Regions from separate parts of the Kitasatospora sp. NPDC054795 genome, predicted to be linked through region 1. Evidence: riboswitches for the same ligand, from Rfam matches in the RefSeq annotation. Region 1 holds a riboswitch; the other holds the start of a gene.
The links. Region 1 has a riboswitch for glycine ahead of gcvT (glycine cleavage system aminomethyltransferase GcvT). Riboswitches for the same ligand answer to the same signal wherever they lie in the genome.

Region 1 (6,699 bases):
ACGGCACGGTCGTGGGCGGTGTCCTGTTGGCGGCCGCGGCGACGGCCCTCGCCTGCCTGGTCCGCCCGAGCCGGGCCCAGCAGCCGGCCGGAGCCGGAACCCGGGCCGATGCCCCGGCCGATGCCCCGGCCGATGCCCCGGCCGATGCCCGGGCCGATGCCCGGGCCGATGCCCGGGCCGATGCCCGGGCCGATGCCCGGGCCGATGCCCCGGCCGATGCCCCGGCCGAAGCCCGGGCGGAGACGAAGGCCTGAGGCGTTACGAGGCACGCGAAACGGCCCCCGGCGGAGCAGGACTCCGCCGGGGGCCGTCAGGCTGTCGGGATCAGCGGGTGATCAGCACTCGATGACGTTCACGGCGAGGCCGCCGCGCGAGGTCTCCTTGTACTTGATCTTCATGTCGGCCCCGGTCTCCTTCATCGTCTTGATCGCCTTGTCCAGCGAGACGTGGTGCCGTCCGTCGCCGCGCAGGGCCATCCGGGCCGCGGTGACGGCCTTGACGGACGCCATGCCGTTGCGCTCGATGCAGGGGATCTGGACCAGGCCGCCGACCGGGTCGCAGGTGAGGCCGAGGTTGTGCTCGATGCCGATCTCGGCGGCGTTCTCGACCTGCTCGGGGGTGCCGCCGAGGACCTCGGCGAGGCCGCCCGCGGCCATCGAGCAGGCGGAGCCGACCTCGCCCTGGCAGCCGACCTCGGCGCCGGAGATGGAGGCGTTCTCCTTGAAGAGCATGCCGATGGCGCCGGCCGCGAGCAGGAAGCGGACGATGCCGTCGTCGTCGGCGCCCGGGATGAAGTTCAGGTAGTAGTGCAGGACGGCCGGGATGATCCCGGCGGCGCCGTTGGTCGGCGCGGTGACCACCCGGCGTCCGGAGGCGTTCTCCTCGTTGACGGCCATCGCGTAGAGGGTCACCCACTCCATCGCGTTGGCCGGCCCGATGCCCTCGGCGCGCAGCGCACGGGCGCCGGACGCGGCCCGGCGGCGGACCTTCAGCCCGCCCGGCAGGATGCCCTCGCGGGACATGCCGGCCCGCACGCACTCCTGCATCACGGACCAGATCTCCAGCAGACCGGTCCGGATCTCCTCCTCGCTGCGCCAGGCCTTCTCGTTCTCCAGCATCAGGCCGGAGATCGACAGGCCGGTCTCCCGGCTGAGCCGCAGCAGCTCGTCACCGGTGCGGAAGGGGTACTTCAGCGCGGTGTCGTCGGGCTTGACCCGGTCCGCGCCGATCGCGTCCTCGTCCACGACGAAGCCGCCGCCGACCGAGTAGTAGGTCTTCTCCAGCAGGGTTGAGCCGTCCGCCGCGTACGCCCACAGGGTCATGCCGTTGGCGTGGTACGGCAGCGAGCGGCGGCGGTGCAGGACCAGCTGGGTGTCCGGGTCGAAGTCGATGGTGTGCTCGCCGACCAGGTTGATCCGCTTCTCGGCGATGATCCGCTCGACGTCCTTGTCGGCCTGGTCGACGTCGATGGTGCGGGGCGAGGCGTTCTCCAGGCCCAGCAGGACGGCCTTCGGGGTGCCGTGGCCGTGGCCGGTGGCGCCGAGCGAGCCGTACAGCTCGGCGCGCACCCCCGTCACCCCGTCCAGGAGGCCTTCGGAGCGCAGTCGGCGGGCGAACATCCGGGCGGCGCGCATCGGGCCCACGGTGTGGGAGCTCGACGGGCCGATGCCGATGGAGAAGAGGTCGAAGACGCTGATGGCCACGGGGGACGTCCTTGTCTGGTCTCGTGGAAGGACTTGCGGGCAGGGAGGGGCCGACACGGGACGGGGCACCGCGCGCACTGTCCAGTGTGCGCGGTGCCCCGGGGTGCCAGGTACGCCGGAGGGGTGAGGCCGGTCACCCCGCCCGAACGATCACCGGAGTGATCAGAGGTTCGGGTACAGCGGGTACTTGTCGGCCAGGGCGCTGACCCGGGCCTTCAGTGCGGTGGCGACGGTCTCGTCGAAGGCGGGCTTGAGCGCCTCGGCGATGATGTCGGCGACCTCGCGGAAGTCCTCGGCCTGGAAGCCGCGGGTGGCCAGGGCCGGGGTGCCGATGCGCAGGCCCGAGGTGACCATCGGCGGGCGCGGGTCGTTCGGGATGGCGTTGCGGTTGACGGTGATGCCGACCTCGTGGAGACGGTCCTCGGCCTGCTGGCCGTCGAGCTGGCTGTTGCGCAGGTCGACCAGGACCAGGTGGACGTCGGTGCCACCGGAGAGCACGCTGGCGCCGGCCTCGGCCACATCGGCCTGGAGCAGGCGCTCGGCGAGGATGCGGGCGCCGTCCAGGGTGCGCTGCTGGCGCTCCTTGAACTCCTCCGAGGCCGCGACCTTGAAGGCGACGGCCTTGCCGGCGATCACGTGCTCCAGCGGGCCGCCCTGCTGGCCGGGGAAGACCGCGGAGTTGATCTTCTTGGCGTACTCGGCCTTGGACAGGATGACGCCGCCGCGCGGGCCGCCCAGGGTCTTGTGGGTGGTGGTGGTGACCACGTCCGCGTACGGCACCGGGTTCGGGTGCAGCCCGGCGGCCACCAGGCCGGCGAAGTGCGCCATGTCCACCATGAGCAGCGCGCCGACCTCGTCGGCGATCCGGCGGAACGCGGCGAAGTCGAGCTGGCGCGGGTAGGCCGACCAGCCGGCGATGATCAGCTTCGGCTGGTGCTCCTTGGCGAGGCGCTCGACCTCGGCCATGTCGACCTGGCCGGTCTTCTCGTCCACGTGGTACGCGGCCACGTTGTAGAGCTTGCCGGAGAAGTTGATCTTCATGCCGTGGGTCAGGTGACCGCCGTGGGCCAGGCTCAGGCCCAGGATGGTGTCACCCGGCTGGATCAGCGCGAACATCGCGGCGGCGTTGGCCTGCGCGCCGGAGTGCGGCTGGACGTTGGCGTGCTCGGCGCCGAACAGTGCCTTGATGCGGTCGATCGCGATCTGCTCGACCACGTCGACGTGCTCGCAGCCGCCGTAGTAGCGGCGGCCGGGGTAGCCCTCCGCGTACTTGTTGGTCAGCACCGAGCCCTGGGCCTCCATGACCGCCACCGGGGCGAAGTTCTCGGAGGCGATCATCTCCAGGGTGGTCTGCTGGCGGTGCAGCTCGGCGTCGACCGCGGCGGCGATCTCCGGGTCGAGGGCGTGCAGGGACTGGTTGAGAACCGTCATGGTGTGGTCTTCCCGGGAGGAGGAGGGAAAGGGGCCGGGGCGGGGCGGACCGCCGTGCGCGGCCCGTCCCGTCGGGTGGCTCAGCCCTGGGGGTTGATGAGCGCGTCGTACTCGTCGGCGCTGAGCAGCTCGTCGGTGGCCTCGACGCGCACCTTGAACAGCCAGGCGTTCCCGAACGGGTCCGCGTTCACGGAGGCCGGGTCGTCGATGACGTCCTGGTTGATGTCGGTGACCTCGCCGGTCACCGGGGAGTACAGGTCGCTGACCGACTTGGTGGACTCCAGCTCGCCACAGGTCTCGCCGGCGGTCACGGTGTCGCCGACCTCGGGCAGCTGCACGTAGACGATGTCACCGAGGGCGGTGGCGGCGTGCTCCGTGATGCCGACCGTGGAGACACCGTCCGCGGCCGCGGTCAGCCACTCGTGCTCCTTGGTGTACTGCAGGTGCTGGGGGTTGCTCATGGCGTCATTCTCCAGGATGGGAAGCGGGTACGACGAAGCGGGCCGCCGCGCGGACGGCCGCGACGTGCGCAAACGGAAAAACGGGGGTCTCGGCGAAGGCTCAGCGGGCGCGCTTGTAGAACGGCAGCGCCACGACCTGGACGGGCTCGTGCTTGCCGCGCACGTCCACCGCGACGGTGCTGCCGGGGGCGGCGTGGGCGGCGTCGACGTAGGCCATCGCGATCGGCTTGCCCAGGGTCGGGGACGGCGCGCCGGAGGTGATCCGGCCGATCGGCTCGCCCTCGGTGGAGACCACGGTGTACTCGGCGCGCGGAACCCGCTTGCCCTCGGAGACCAGGCCGACCAACACCTTCGGCGGGTTGGTCTCGGCCGCCGCGGCGGCCTGCTCCAGCGCCTTGCGGCCGATGAAGGCGCCCTCGTTGGTGGTCTTGTCGAAGCGGACGACCCGGCCCAGGCCGGCGTCGAACGGGGTGAGGTCGGTGGACAGCTCGTGCCCGTACAGCGGCATGCCGGCCTCCAGGCGCAGCGTGTCGCGGCAGGACAGGCCGCACGGGATCAGGCCGTGGCCCTCGCCCGCGGCGGTCAGCGCCTGCCAGACCGCCTCGGCGTCGGCCGGCCGGCAGAAGATCTCGAAGCCGTCCTCACCGGTGTAGCCGGTGCGGGCGAGCAGCACGTCGCGGTCGGCCACCCGGGCCGGGAGGATCGCGTAGTACTTCAGGCCGGGCAGGTCGGCGTCGGTGGTCTTCGCCAGGATGCCGGTGGCCTCCGGGCCCTGGACGGCGATCAGCGCGTAGGTGTCGCGGTCGTCGGTGACGACGGCGTCGAAGCCCTTGGCGCGGGCGATCAGCTCGTCGAGGACCAGCTGGGCGTTGGAGGCGTTGGCGACGACCAGGAAGGCGTCCTCGCGCAGGCGGTAGACGATCAGGTCGTCCAGGATGCCGCCGTCCTCGGCGCAGATCATGGTGTAGCGGGCGCGCAGCACGCCCAACGCGGAGACGAAGCCGACCAGCGCGTGGTCCAGCATCTCGCCCGCCTGCGGGCCGGTGACGGTGATCTCGCCCATGTGCGAGAGGTCGAACAGACCGGCCTGGGTGCGGACCGCGAGGTGCTCCTCGCGCTCGCTGCCGTAGCGCAGCGGCATGTCCCAGCCGGCGAAGTCGGTCATGGTCGCGCCGAGGGCGCGGTGCAGCGCGTCGAGCGCGGTCAGGCGGAGGGACGACATGGCCAGGAACTCCTCGGTCGGGGCACTCAGGGGTGCACGCGCCGGACCGGACCCGGTGGGGGCCGACCCTGCGCGCGGGCATGCGGCGGCGTGGGTCTCCCCATCTGTCGTCGAACCTGAGAGCTTCACCGCCCGCCGCCCGCAGCTGTTTCCAGCTTGGGGGACAGCATGACGGCTTGCACCGTGGGTGGGCGCACGACAGGGCCGGGCGCCGCTTTCCAGATGTGCCTAACCCGTGCGGTAGGGGTGCCTGAGAGATTCCGGGGAGGACTTGCTCCTTCGGCGCCGGCTGTACCTGAACGGCACTCCGGGCTCTCCCGCGCGGGTTCGAGCGGCCGGTATGGAGTTGTGGGGGCCCGCGGCGCATGCCGTCGGACGGGCACATCATGGCACGTCCGGGACGGAGAGGGGAGAGGGGACCCGGTCACACCGCGCGCCATCCGGACGCCGGCCCGCGCGGCACCCGGACGCGGGCCCGGGACGGCACCCGGGACCGGGGCCCGCGGGGCACCCGAACACGAGCCCTAAAGGGGAGGGCCCGGGGGCCTAGACTGCTGCGCGTCGGCGCAGCAGAGGGCGGCCGAGCGGCAGAGGGCGGGATCGGCGGCGCATGGGGTACCCGGTGGAGCAGCAGCAGGGGTGGGGCGGACCGCAGGAGGCGCCGGCGGGCGGTTCCTGGCCGGCCAACGAGCTGGAGCAGGTGCTGACCGCGGCCCTGGGCGACCCGGGCGCGACGCCGAGGGTGATCGAGGTGCTGGCGCGCAGCCAGGTGTGGGTGCCGCTGCCGGCCGGGGCCGATCCGCAGGGGCAGGCGCTGGACCTGCCGACCGTCGAGCTGGGCGGCGATCCGTACGTGCCGGTGTTCTCCTCGCAGGAGGTGTTCCTCCAGCAGGCGCCGGGGATGGCCTTCGCGGTGGCGCCGGTGTGGGAGTTCGCCCGCGGGCTGCCGCTGGGCGTGGGCATCGCGGTGAACCCGGACGCGGCCGTGGGCATCCCGGTGCCGCCGCAGGGGGTCGCCGAACTGCGCCGCGGTCCGCGCGGGGACCGCTGGGAGGCCGCCGACGACGCCACGGCGCCGACCGGTGGCCGGGTGGCGCTGCGCGAGCCGGTGCCGGGCGAGGACCCGGAGCACTTCCTGGCCGCCTGCCGGGGCGAACTGTCGGCGCTGCCGGGAGTGTTGACCGCCCGCAGGGCACTGGCCAGCATCGAGGGCGAGCCGACCGTGATGTTCGTGGGCGTCCAGCTGGACCCGGCGGTACCGGCCGATCCGGCCGCGGTGAACGACGCGCTCGGCCGAGCGCTGGGAACCGCGCCGCTGCCCGGCGGCGTCCACCTCGTACTGCTCGACCTCGCCGACGACCCGGTGGTCGAGTGGCTGCTCACCCGGGTACAGCCGTTCTATTCGCGGGGCTGAGCGGGGTTCGTATCAAAGGCACGTCGCCGTGGCGGTGGCCGGTGCAGCGCCATAGGGTGCGTGCAGACGGCCGACGGGCCGGCGGGTTGAGGGAAAGAGGCGCGGCGAGGTGGGCGCATGAGTGCGGGAACGGGAGCGGGCGGTGTGCCGGGGCCCTGGGGCCAGGCACCGGCCGGGCGCCCGGGAGCTGATCCCGGCGCGTTGGAGCGCGCCCTGCGCGACGTCGCGCCGGAGCGCTACGACGCGTACGAGCGGCTGCTGCACGCGCTGGCGGACGGCCAGGTCTGGATGCTGCTGTGGCACGGCACGCCGGGCAGCCCGGACGCCCAGTACGGGAACATGGAGATCAGCGGCCACGGCTACGCGCCGGCCGTCACCTCGTCCGAGCAGCTGACCGCCTCCGGCTGGGCGCGGGCCCACGAGGTCATCTCCGGCCGGGAGATCGCGGCCTCGCTCTACCGCACCCGT
Region 2 (6,699 bases), on a different contig from region 1:
GCGGGAGGAGGCCGCGGAGCACGCGGAGGCGGCGGCCGAGACCGAGGAGGCCGCGGAGGAGCCGGAGGCCGTCGTGGTGCGGCGCTGGATGCCCGGGCAGGACGTCCGGCACGCGGAGTACGGACCGGGCTGGGTGCAGGGCAGCGGCGTCGGGAGGGTCACCGTACGGTTCGAGACGCCGTGGAGCGAGCGTGGGCGGGTGCGGACCTTCGCGGTGGACGACCCGGCGCTCGAACCCTCCCGGCCGCTGCCGCTGCGCCGGGACGAGGGGGCGGACGGAGCGCCGGACGAGGGCGGAGGTCCGGCGGAGAGCGCCTGAAACACGAAGCGGCCCCACCCGGTGGGGGAGTACCGGGTGGGGCCGATCACCGTGCCGGACCCGTACGTTCGTGATGCCCTCGCGACGTACGGAGGCCGGGGCCCCGCGCCCTGTCCCTGAGCGCGGGGGCCGGACGCCCTGTCAGGCGTCGGTCTTGACCAGCTCGGGGCTGGAGTCCTGCTGGGCCGCACCGCCGGCGACCGTCGCGGTGGCGGCCGCGGTGGCGCCGCGGATCAGGAACGGGACGACGCCGGCGACGGCGCAGACCACGGCTGCCGTCCAGAACGCGTGCTTGTAGGCGTCCAGGGTGGGCAGGGAGAGCGGGATCTGCGGCGGCAGCTTCATGGTGTCGCCGGTCAGGATGGCGGCCATGACGGCGGTGCCGATCGCGCCACCGACCGTGCGCAGCACGGAGTTCATGCCGTTGGCGATGCCGCTCTGCTCGACCGGGACGGCGCCGTTGATGTAGGCCGGCATCGCGGCGAAGGCGAGGCCGACGCCGAGACCGAAGATCGCCGAGGCGGTGTAGATGTCGCCCTCGTGCCCGTGGCGCACGGCCAGGTAGGCCATCGCGACGGCTCCGAGGACGCCACCGAGGACCAGCGGCAGACGCGGGCCGCGACGGGCGATCAGCAGGGCGCCGACCGGGGCGGCGACCATCGAGCCGATCGCGGACGGCAGCAGCAGGAGGCCGGCGTGCAGCACGCTGGCGGTGAAGCCGTAGTGGGTCAGCTTCTCCGGGGTCTGGGCGAAGTTGCTGATGACCATGAAGGAGCCGTACATGCCGAAGCCGATGAGCAGGCCGGCCACGTTGGTGAAGGCGACGGCCGGACGGGCCATCATCTTCATGTCCACGAGCGGGTGCGCGACCTTGGTCTCGATGATGCCCCAGACCAGGGCGACCACGGCGGCGACGGCGAACAGGCCGAGCGTCTTGTTCGAGGTCCAGCCCCAGTGGTTGCCCTGGCTGACCGCGACCAGCAGCGCGGAGAGCCAGCCGGCCAGGGTGAGGGCGCCGAGCGGGTCGGCGCCGCCCTCCTTGTCGGTGACCGGGTCGGTCGGGACGCGGAAGGCGACCAGGGCGATCGCGATCAGGCCGAAGACCAGGCCCATCCAGAAGATCGACTTGTAGTCCCAGTGCTCCAGCAGGAGGCCGGTGGCGACCAGGCCGAGGCCGGAGCCGACGCCCATCGAGGCGCTGATGGCGGCGACGCCGCCGGTCACCTTCCGCTTGGGCAGCTCGTCCCGGACGATGCTGATCGCCAGCGGCAGGACGCCACCGCCGGCGCCCTGGAGGACACGGGCGACGACCAGCCAGGTGAAGGAGTGGGTGCTGACCGCCAGTGCCGAACCGGCGACCAGGCCGGCCAGCGAGATCAGCAGCATCGGCTTGCGGCCCCGGAGGTCGCCGAAGCGGCCCAGGAGGGGAGTCAGCACGGCTGCGGAGAGCAGGTTGGCGGTCATCAGCCAGGTGATGCTGGAGGCGGAGACGCTCAGTTCCTTGGCCAGCGAGGGCAGGATCGGGACGACCGCGGTCTGCACCACGCTGAACGACAGCATCGCCAGGATGAGGGCCGGCAGGACCCGGGCGCTGCTCTGCTTCTCGGCCGCGGTGGTGGGCTGTGGTGCCTCACTCACGGTTGCTTCCTCCCGTACATAGTGAATGAACTGAAGCAACCATGCAGGGAGATACTTCAGAGTGTCAAATATCGAGCGGTTAAGCTTTGCAAAACCCAACGGGTGGGGACGGCTACTCGGGTGTTGGGGGCGCCCTACCCGGCCCCCGGACACCGTCCGGGGCCCTGTTCGCGGGCGCTGCCCCCGCGGTCAGACGCCCGGCCGCAGGCCGGCCGGGCGGGGCGCCTCGTGGGCCATGTCACGGGCCACGCCGGGGGACGCGGTGGAGGGCGAGGCGGTGGCGTCGTGGACCTCGACGTTCTCGCGGCGGAGTTCCTCCCGGACCACCTCCTCGGTCGTGTACCGCTCGACGATCAGGCGGACCCGCTCGACGGGGGCGAGGTACTTGCGCACCACCGCGCGTTCCTCGCGGAGGGTCACCTCCTCGACGGCCTCGGAGATCTCCTTCTCGGTGAGCGTGGCGCGTTCGGCGTCGCTGATCGGCGTCCGCTCGACCCGGACGCGCTCGCGGACCACCGGGATGCGGCGCTCCACCTGTTCGGTCGTCACGTACTTGCGCAGCTTCGCGGTGCCGAGGGTGTGCCACTCGGTGGTGATCTCCAGTCGCTCCTCCCGGCAGGTGATCTCGACCGGGCTGCTGGGGGCGGACGAGGAGGCGTCGGCGTTCGCGGCGGCGGTGACGGTCGCGGCCGCGGTGGCCACCGGGGCTCGCGTGGGGACGGGCGTGGCGGCGGGCTGCGGCTTCGGCTCCACGACGGGGGCGGCGGGGGCGGCGGCGGCGGCGGGTGCGGCGAAGCCGGGCCCGGCCGGCGGGGGGGCCATGGGGGCCGCGGGGGTGCTGAGGGTCCGCATGTCGGCCTCCGGGGCGGTCCTGGTGGTGTCGGCGGCAACGGGGGCTGCGGCAACGGGGGGCCTGGCCGGTGCGGGCTCGGGGGAGTGCTCGGGCGACCGCTCGGGTGACCGCTCGGGGGTGTGGAAGGTGAGCGACTTGGCCGGGGCCGCCGCGGTCGTCGTGGCGGCGGCCGCCGCCGTGGTGCCGAAGTCGAGGTCGGGCTGCCTGGGCCGGCTCCCGTTCTCGCCGTTCGGGCGGCTGTCCATCGGGGTGTCGAGGCCGTAGTAGCGGTAGAGCTGGAGCTCCTGGGCGGGGGACAGGTGCTGGCCGACGCCGAAGTCCGGCGACTCCTTCACCAGCGACTTGTCGTACGGCACCCGGAGCTCGTCGCCGGCGAACTCGCTCGTGGTCAGCGGGACGAAGGCGTCCCGGCCGAAGATGCCGGTCCGGACCGCGGCCCACCCGGGCCGGCCGGTGGCGTCGTCCAGGTAGACCTCGTCGACCGTGCCGATCTTGTCTCCGTTGCGGTCGACGGCTTTGTGGCCGATGAGGTCCCGGGGGTCGATGTCCGTCTGCACTTCTTTCCTCCCGCGCGCTGAACCTGCGGAACTCCCGCAGGAAGGCGGCCGGAGCACCCGATTCCGTCCGCCACTTCACACCAAAAGCCATGAATCGGACGATCGCGACCCCGCGTGCGCCGTACGGGGTTGGCACTGGACCGTCCGGGGGACGCGCGTAGACCTCCAGTGACCAGACACACCCGTGATCGGGGGGCCTCCCGCTGGTACCCTGGGCGGCGACCGCAGAGCCCGCTCGGGAGAGTCTCCGATCACGAAAACCGCTGGTCGGAGCGCCGAAGGAGCAACTCCTCCCCGGAATCTCTCAGGCATCCGTACCGTGTGGGGTAGGTCACTCTGGAAAGCAGGGCAGGAGCGTCGGCACGGAAGCCGGCGATCACCACCCTCACCGACGGTGCAAGCCGGCGGAGCGCCCACAGTGCTCCGTGCGGGTGAAGCTCTCAGGTCCCGATGACAGAGGGGGAGGCCTGTTGGGTCCGCGCGCCCAGGCTCGTCCGCTGCCCGCAGCGGTGGGGCCGGCCGGCGTGCGTACCCCCGCCGGTCCGTGACCAGGAGGCCTCGACCACCATGAACGCCCAGCCGAACGCGGGACGCCCCACCGGCGCCTCGACCCTCACCGAGCTTGAGCTGGCCAGCCCCTTCGAGAACCGCCACATCGGCCCCGACGCCGCCGCGCAGGAGAAGATGCTGGCGTCCGTCGGCTACGGCTCGCTGGACGAGCTCGCCGGGACCGCGGTGCCCGAGGCGATCCGCTCCATCACCGCCCTGGACCTGCCCACGGGCCGGTCCGAGGCCCAGGTCCTCGCCGAACTGCGCGAGCTGGCCGGCCGCAACCAGGTGCTCCAGCCGATGATCGGCCTGGGCTACTACGGCACCTTCACCCCGCCGGTGATCCTGCGCAACGTCATGGAGAACCCGGCCTGGTACACCGCCTACACCCCGTACCAGCCGGAGATCTCGCAGGGGCGCCTTGAGGCGCTGCTGAACTTCCAGACCCTGGTCTCCGACCTGACCGGCCTGCCGACCTCCGGCTCCTCCCTGCTGGACGAGGGCACCGCGGCCGCCGAGGCGATGGCGCTGGCCCGCCGCGTCACCAAGGTCAAGGGCGGCGTCTTCCTGGTCGACGCCGAGACCCTGCCGCAGACCGTCGCGGTGATCAACACCCGCGCCGTGCCGACCGGCGTCGAGGTCGTCGTCGCCGACCTGTCCGAGGGCATCCCGGCCGAGATCGCCGAGCGCGGCGTCTTCGGCGTGCTGCTCCAGTACCCGGGTGCCACCGGCGTGGTCCGCGACCTCACCCCGGTGATCGAGCAGGCGCACGGCCTGGGCGCGATCGTCGCCGTCGCCGCCGACCTGCTCGCGCTGACCCTGCTCAAGTCCCCGGGCTCGCTGGGCGCCGACATCGCCTGCGGCACCTCGCAGCGCTTCGGCGTGCCGATGGGCTTCGGCGGCCCGCACGCCGGCTACCTGTCGGTGCGCGCCGAGTACGCCCGCTCGCTGCCCGGCCGCCTGGTCGGCGTCTCCGTCGACGTCGACGGCAACCGCGCCTACCGCCTGGCGCTGCAGACCCGCGAGCAGCACATCCGCCGCGAGAAGGCCACCAGCAACATCTGCACCGCCCAGGTGCTGCTCGCCGTGATGGCCTCGATGTACGCCGTCTACCACGGCCCCGACGGCCTGGCCGACATCGCCCGCCGCACCCACCGCTACGCCGCCGCCCTCGCCGAGGGCCTGCGGGCCGGCGGCGTCGAGCTGCTGCACGGCGAGTTCTTCGACACCGTCACCGCCGTCGTCCCGGGCCGCGCCGCCGAGATCGCCGCCGCCGCCCGTGCCAACGGCATCAACGTGTTCCAGGACGGCGCGGACCGGATCTCCGTCTCCACCGACGAGACCACCACCCGCGAGCACCTGGCCGGCGTCTGGGCCGCGTTCGGCGTCGAGCCGGTCGAGGTCCCCGAGACCGCCGACGCGCTGCCCGCCGCGCTGCTGCGCGAGGACGAGTACCTGACCCACCCGGTCTTCCACAGCCACCGCTCGGAGACCGCCATGCTGCGCTACCTGCGCCGCCTGTCGGACCGGGACTACGCGCTGGACCGCGGCATGATCCCGCTGGGCTCCTGCACCATGAAGCTCAACGCGACCACCGAGATGGAGGCGGTGACCTGGCCGGAGTTCGGCCAGCTGCACCCCTTCGCGCCGATCGACCAGGCCCAGGGCTACCTCACCCTGATCCGCCAGCTGGAGCAGCAGCTGGTCGAGGTGACCGGCTACGACGCCGTCTCGATCCAGCCGAACGCCGGCTCGCAGGGCGAGCTGGCCGGCCTGCTGGCCGTCCGCGCCTACCACCACGCCAACGGTGACACCCAGCGTGACGTCTGCCTGATCCCGTCCTCCGCGCACGGCACCAACGCGGCCTCCGCCGTGATGGCCGGCATGCGGGTGGTCGTGGTGAAGACCCTGGTCGACGGCGACGTGGACGTCGAGGACCTGAAGGCCAAGATCGAGCAGCACCGCGACAACCTGTCGGTGCTGATGGTCACCTACCCGTCCACCCACGGCGTGTACGAGACCCAGATCACCGACATCTGCGCCCTGGTGCACGAGGCCGGCGGCCAGGTGTACGTGGACGGCGCCAACCTGAACGCTCTGGTCGGCCTCGCCAAGCCGGGCAAGTTCGGCGCGGACGTCTCCCACCTGAACCTGCACAAGACCTTCTGCATCCCGCACGGCGGCGGCGGCCCGGGCGTCGGCCCGGTCGCGGTGCGCGCCCACCTGGCGCCGTACCTGCCGAACCACCCGCTGCAGGCGGAGGCCGGCCCGGCCACCGGCGTGGGCCCGATCTCGGCCGCGCCGTGGGGCTCGGCGGCCATCCTGCCGATCTCCTGGGCGTACGTCCGGCTGATGGGCGGCGAGGGCCTCAAGCGCGCGACCCAGGTCGCGGTGCTGAACGCCAACTACATCGCCAAGCGCCTGGCGCCGCACTTCCCGGTGCTCTACACCGGCCCGGGCGGGCTGGTCGCGCACGAGTGCATCATCGACCTGCGCCCGCTGACCAAGGAGACGGGCGTGACGGTGGACGACATCGCCAAGCGCCTGATCGACTACGGCTTCCACGCGCCGACGATGTCCTTCCCGGTGGCCGGCACGCTGATGATCGAGCCGACCGAGTCCGAGGACCTGTACGAGATCGACCGGTTCTGCGACGCGATGATCACCATCCGGGCCGAGATCGACAAGGTCGGCTCGGGCGAGTGGGCGGCCGACGACAACCCGCTGCGCAACGCCCCGCACACCGCCGCCACGCTGGCCGGCGACTGGGCGCACGGCTACTC

Region 2: another riboswitch for glycine. It lies ahead of gcvP (aminomethyl-transferring glycine dehydrogenase); the one in region 1 lies ahead of gcvT (glycine cleavage system aminomethyltransferase GcvT).

What each region holds. Positions count from the first base shown of each region.
Region 1 is NZ_JBSHAP010000004.1:132,973-139,671, forward strand. Features, by position in the region: gene ACWGJO_RS02800 (MDR family MFS transporter) at 1-254, shown strand, start outside; gene ACWGJO_RS02805 (L-serine ammonia-lyase) at 336-1,703, opposite strand; gene glyA (serine hydroxymethyltransferase) at 1,866-3,134, opposite strand; gene gcvH (glycine cleavage system protein GcvH) at 3,215-3,595, opposite strand; gene gcvT (glycine cleavage system aminomethyltransferase GcvT) at 3,696-4,817, opposite strand; glycine riboswitch at 5,046-5,147, opposite strand; gene ACWGJO_RS02825 (enhanced serine sensitivity protein SseB) at 5,428-6,231, shown strand; gene ACWGJO_RS02830 (enhanced serine sensitivity protein SseB C-terminal domain-containing protein) at 6,349-6,699, shown strand, end outside.
Region 2 is NZ_JBSHAP010000080.1:23,070-29,768, reverse strand. Features, by position in the region: gene ACWGJO_RS26340 (DNA polymerase IV) at 1-319, shown strand, start outside; gene ACWGJO_RS26335 (MFS transporter) at 461-1,957, opposite strand; gene ACWGJO_RS26330 (PRC and DUF2382 domain-containing protein) at 2,147-3,367, opposite strand; glycine riboswitch at 3,594-3,697, shown strand; glycine riboswitch at 3,699-3,831, shown strand; gene gcvP (aminomethyl-transferring glycine dehydrogenase) at 3,935-6,699, shown strand, end outside.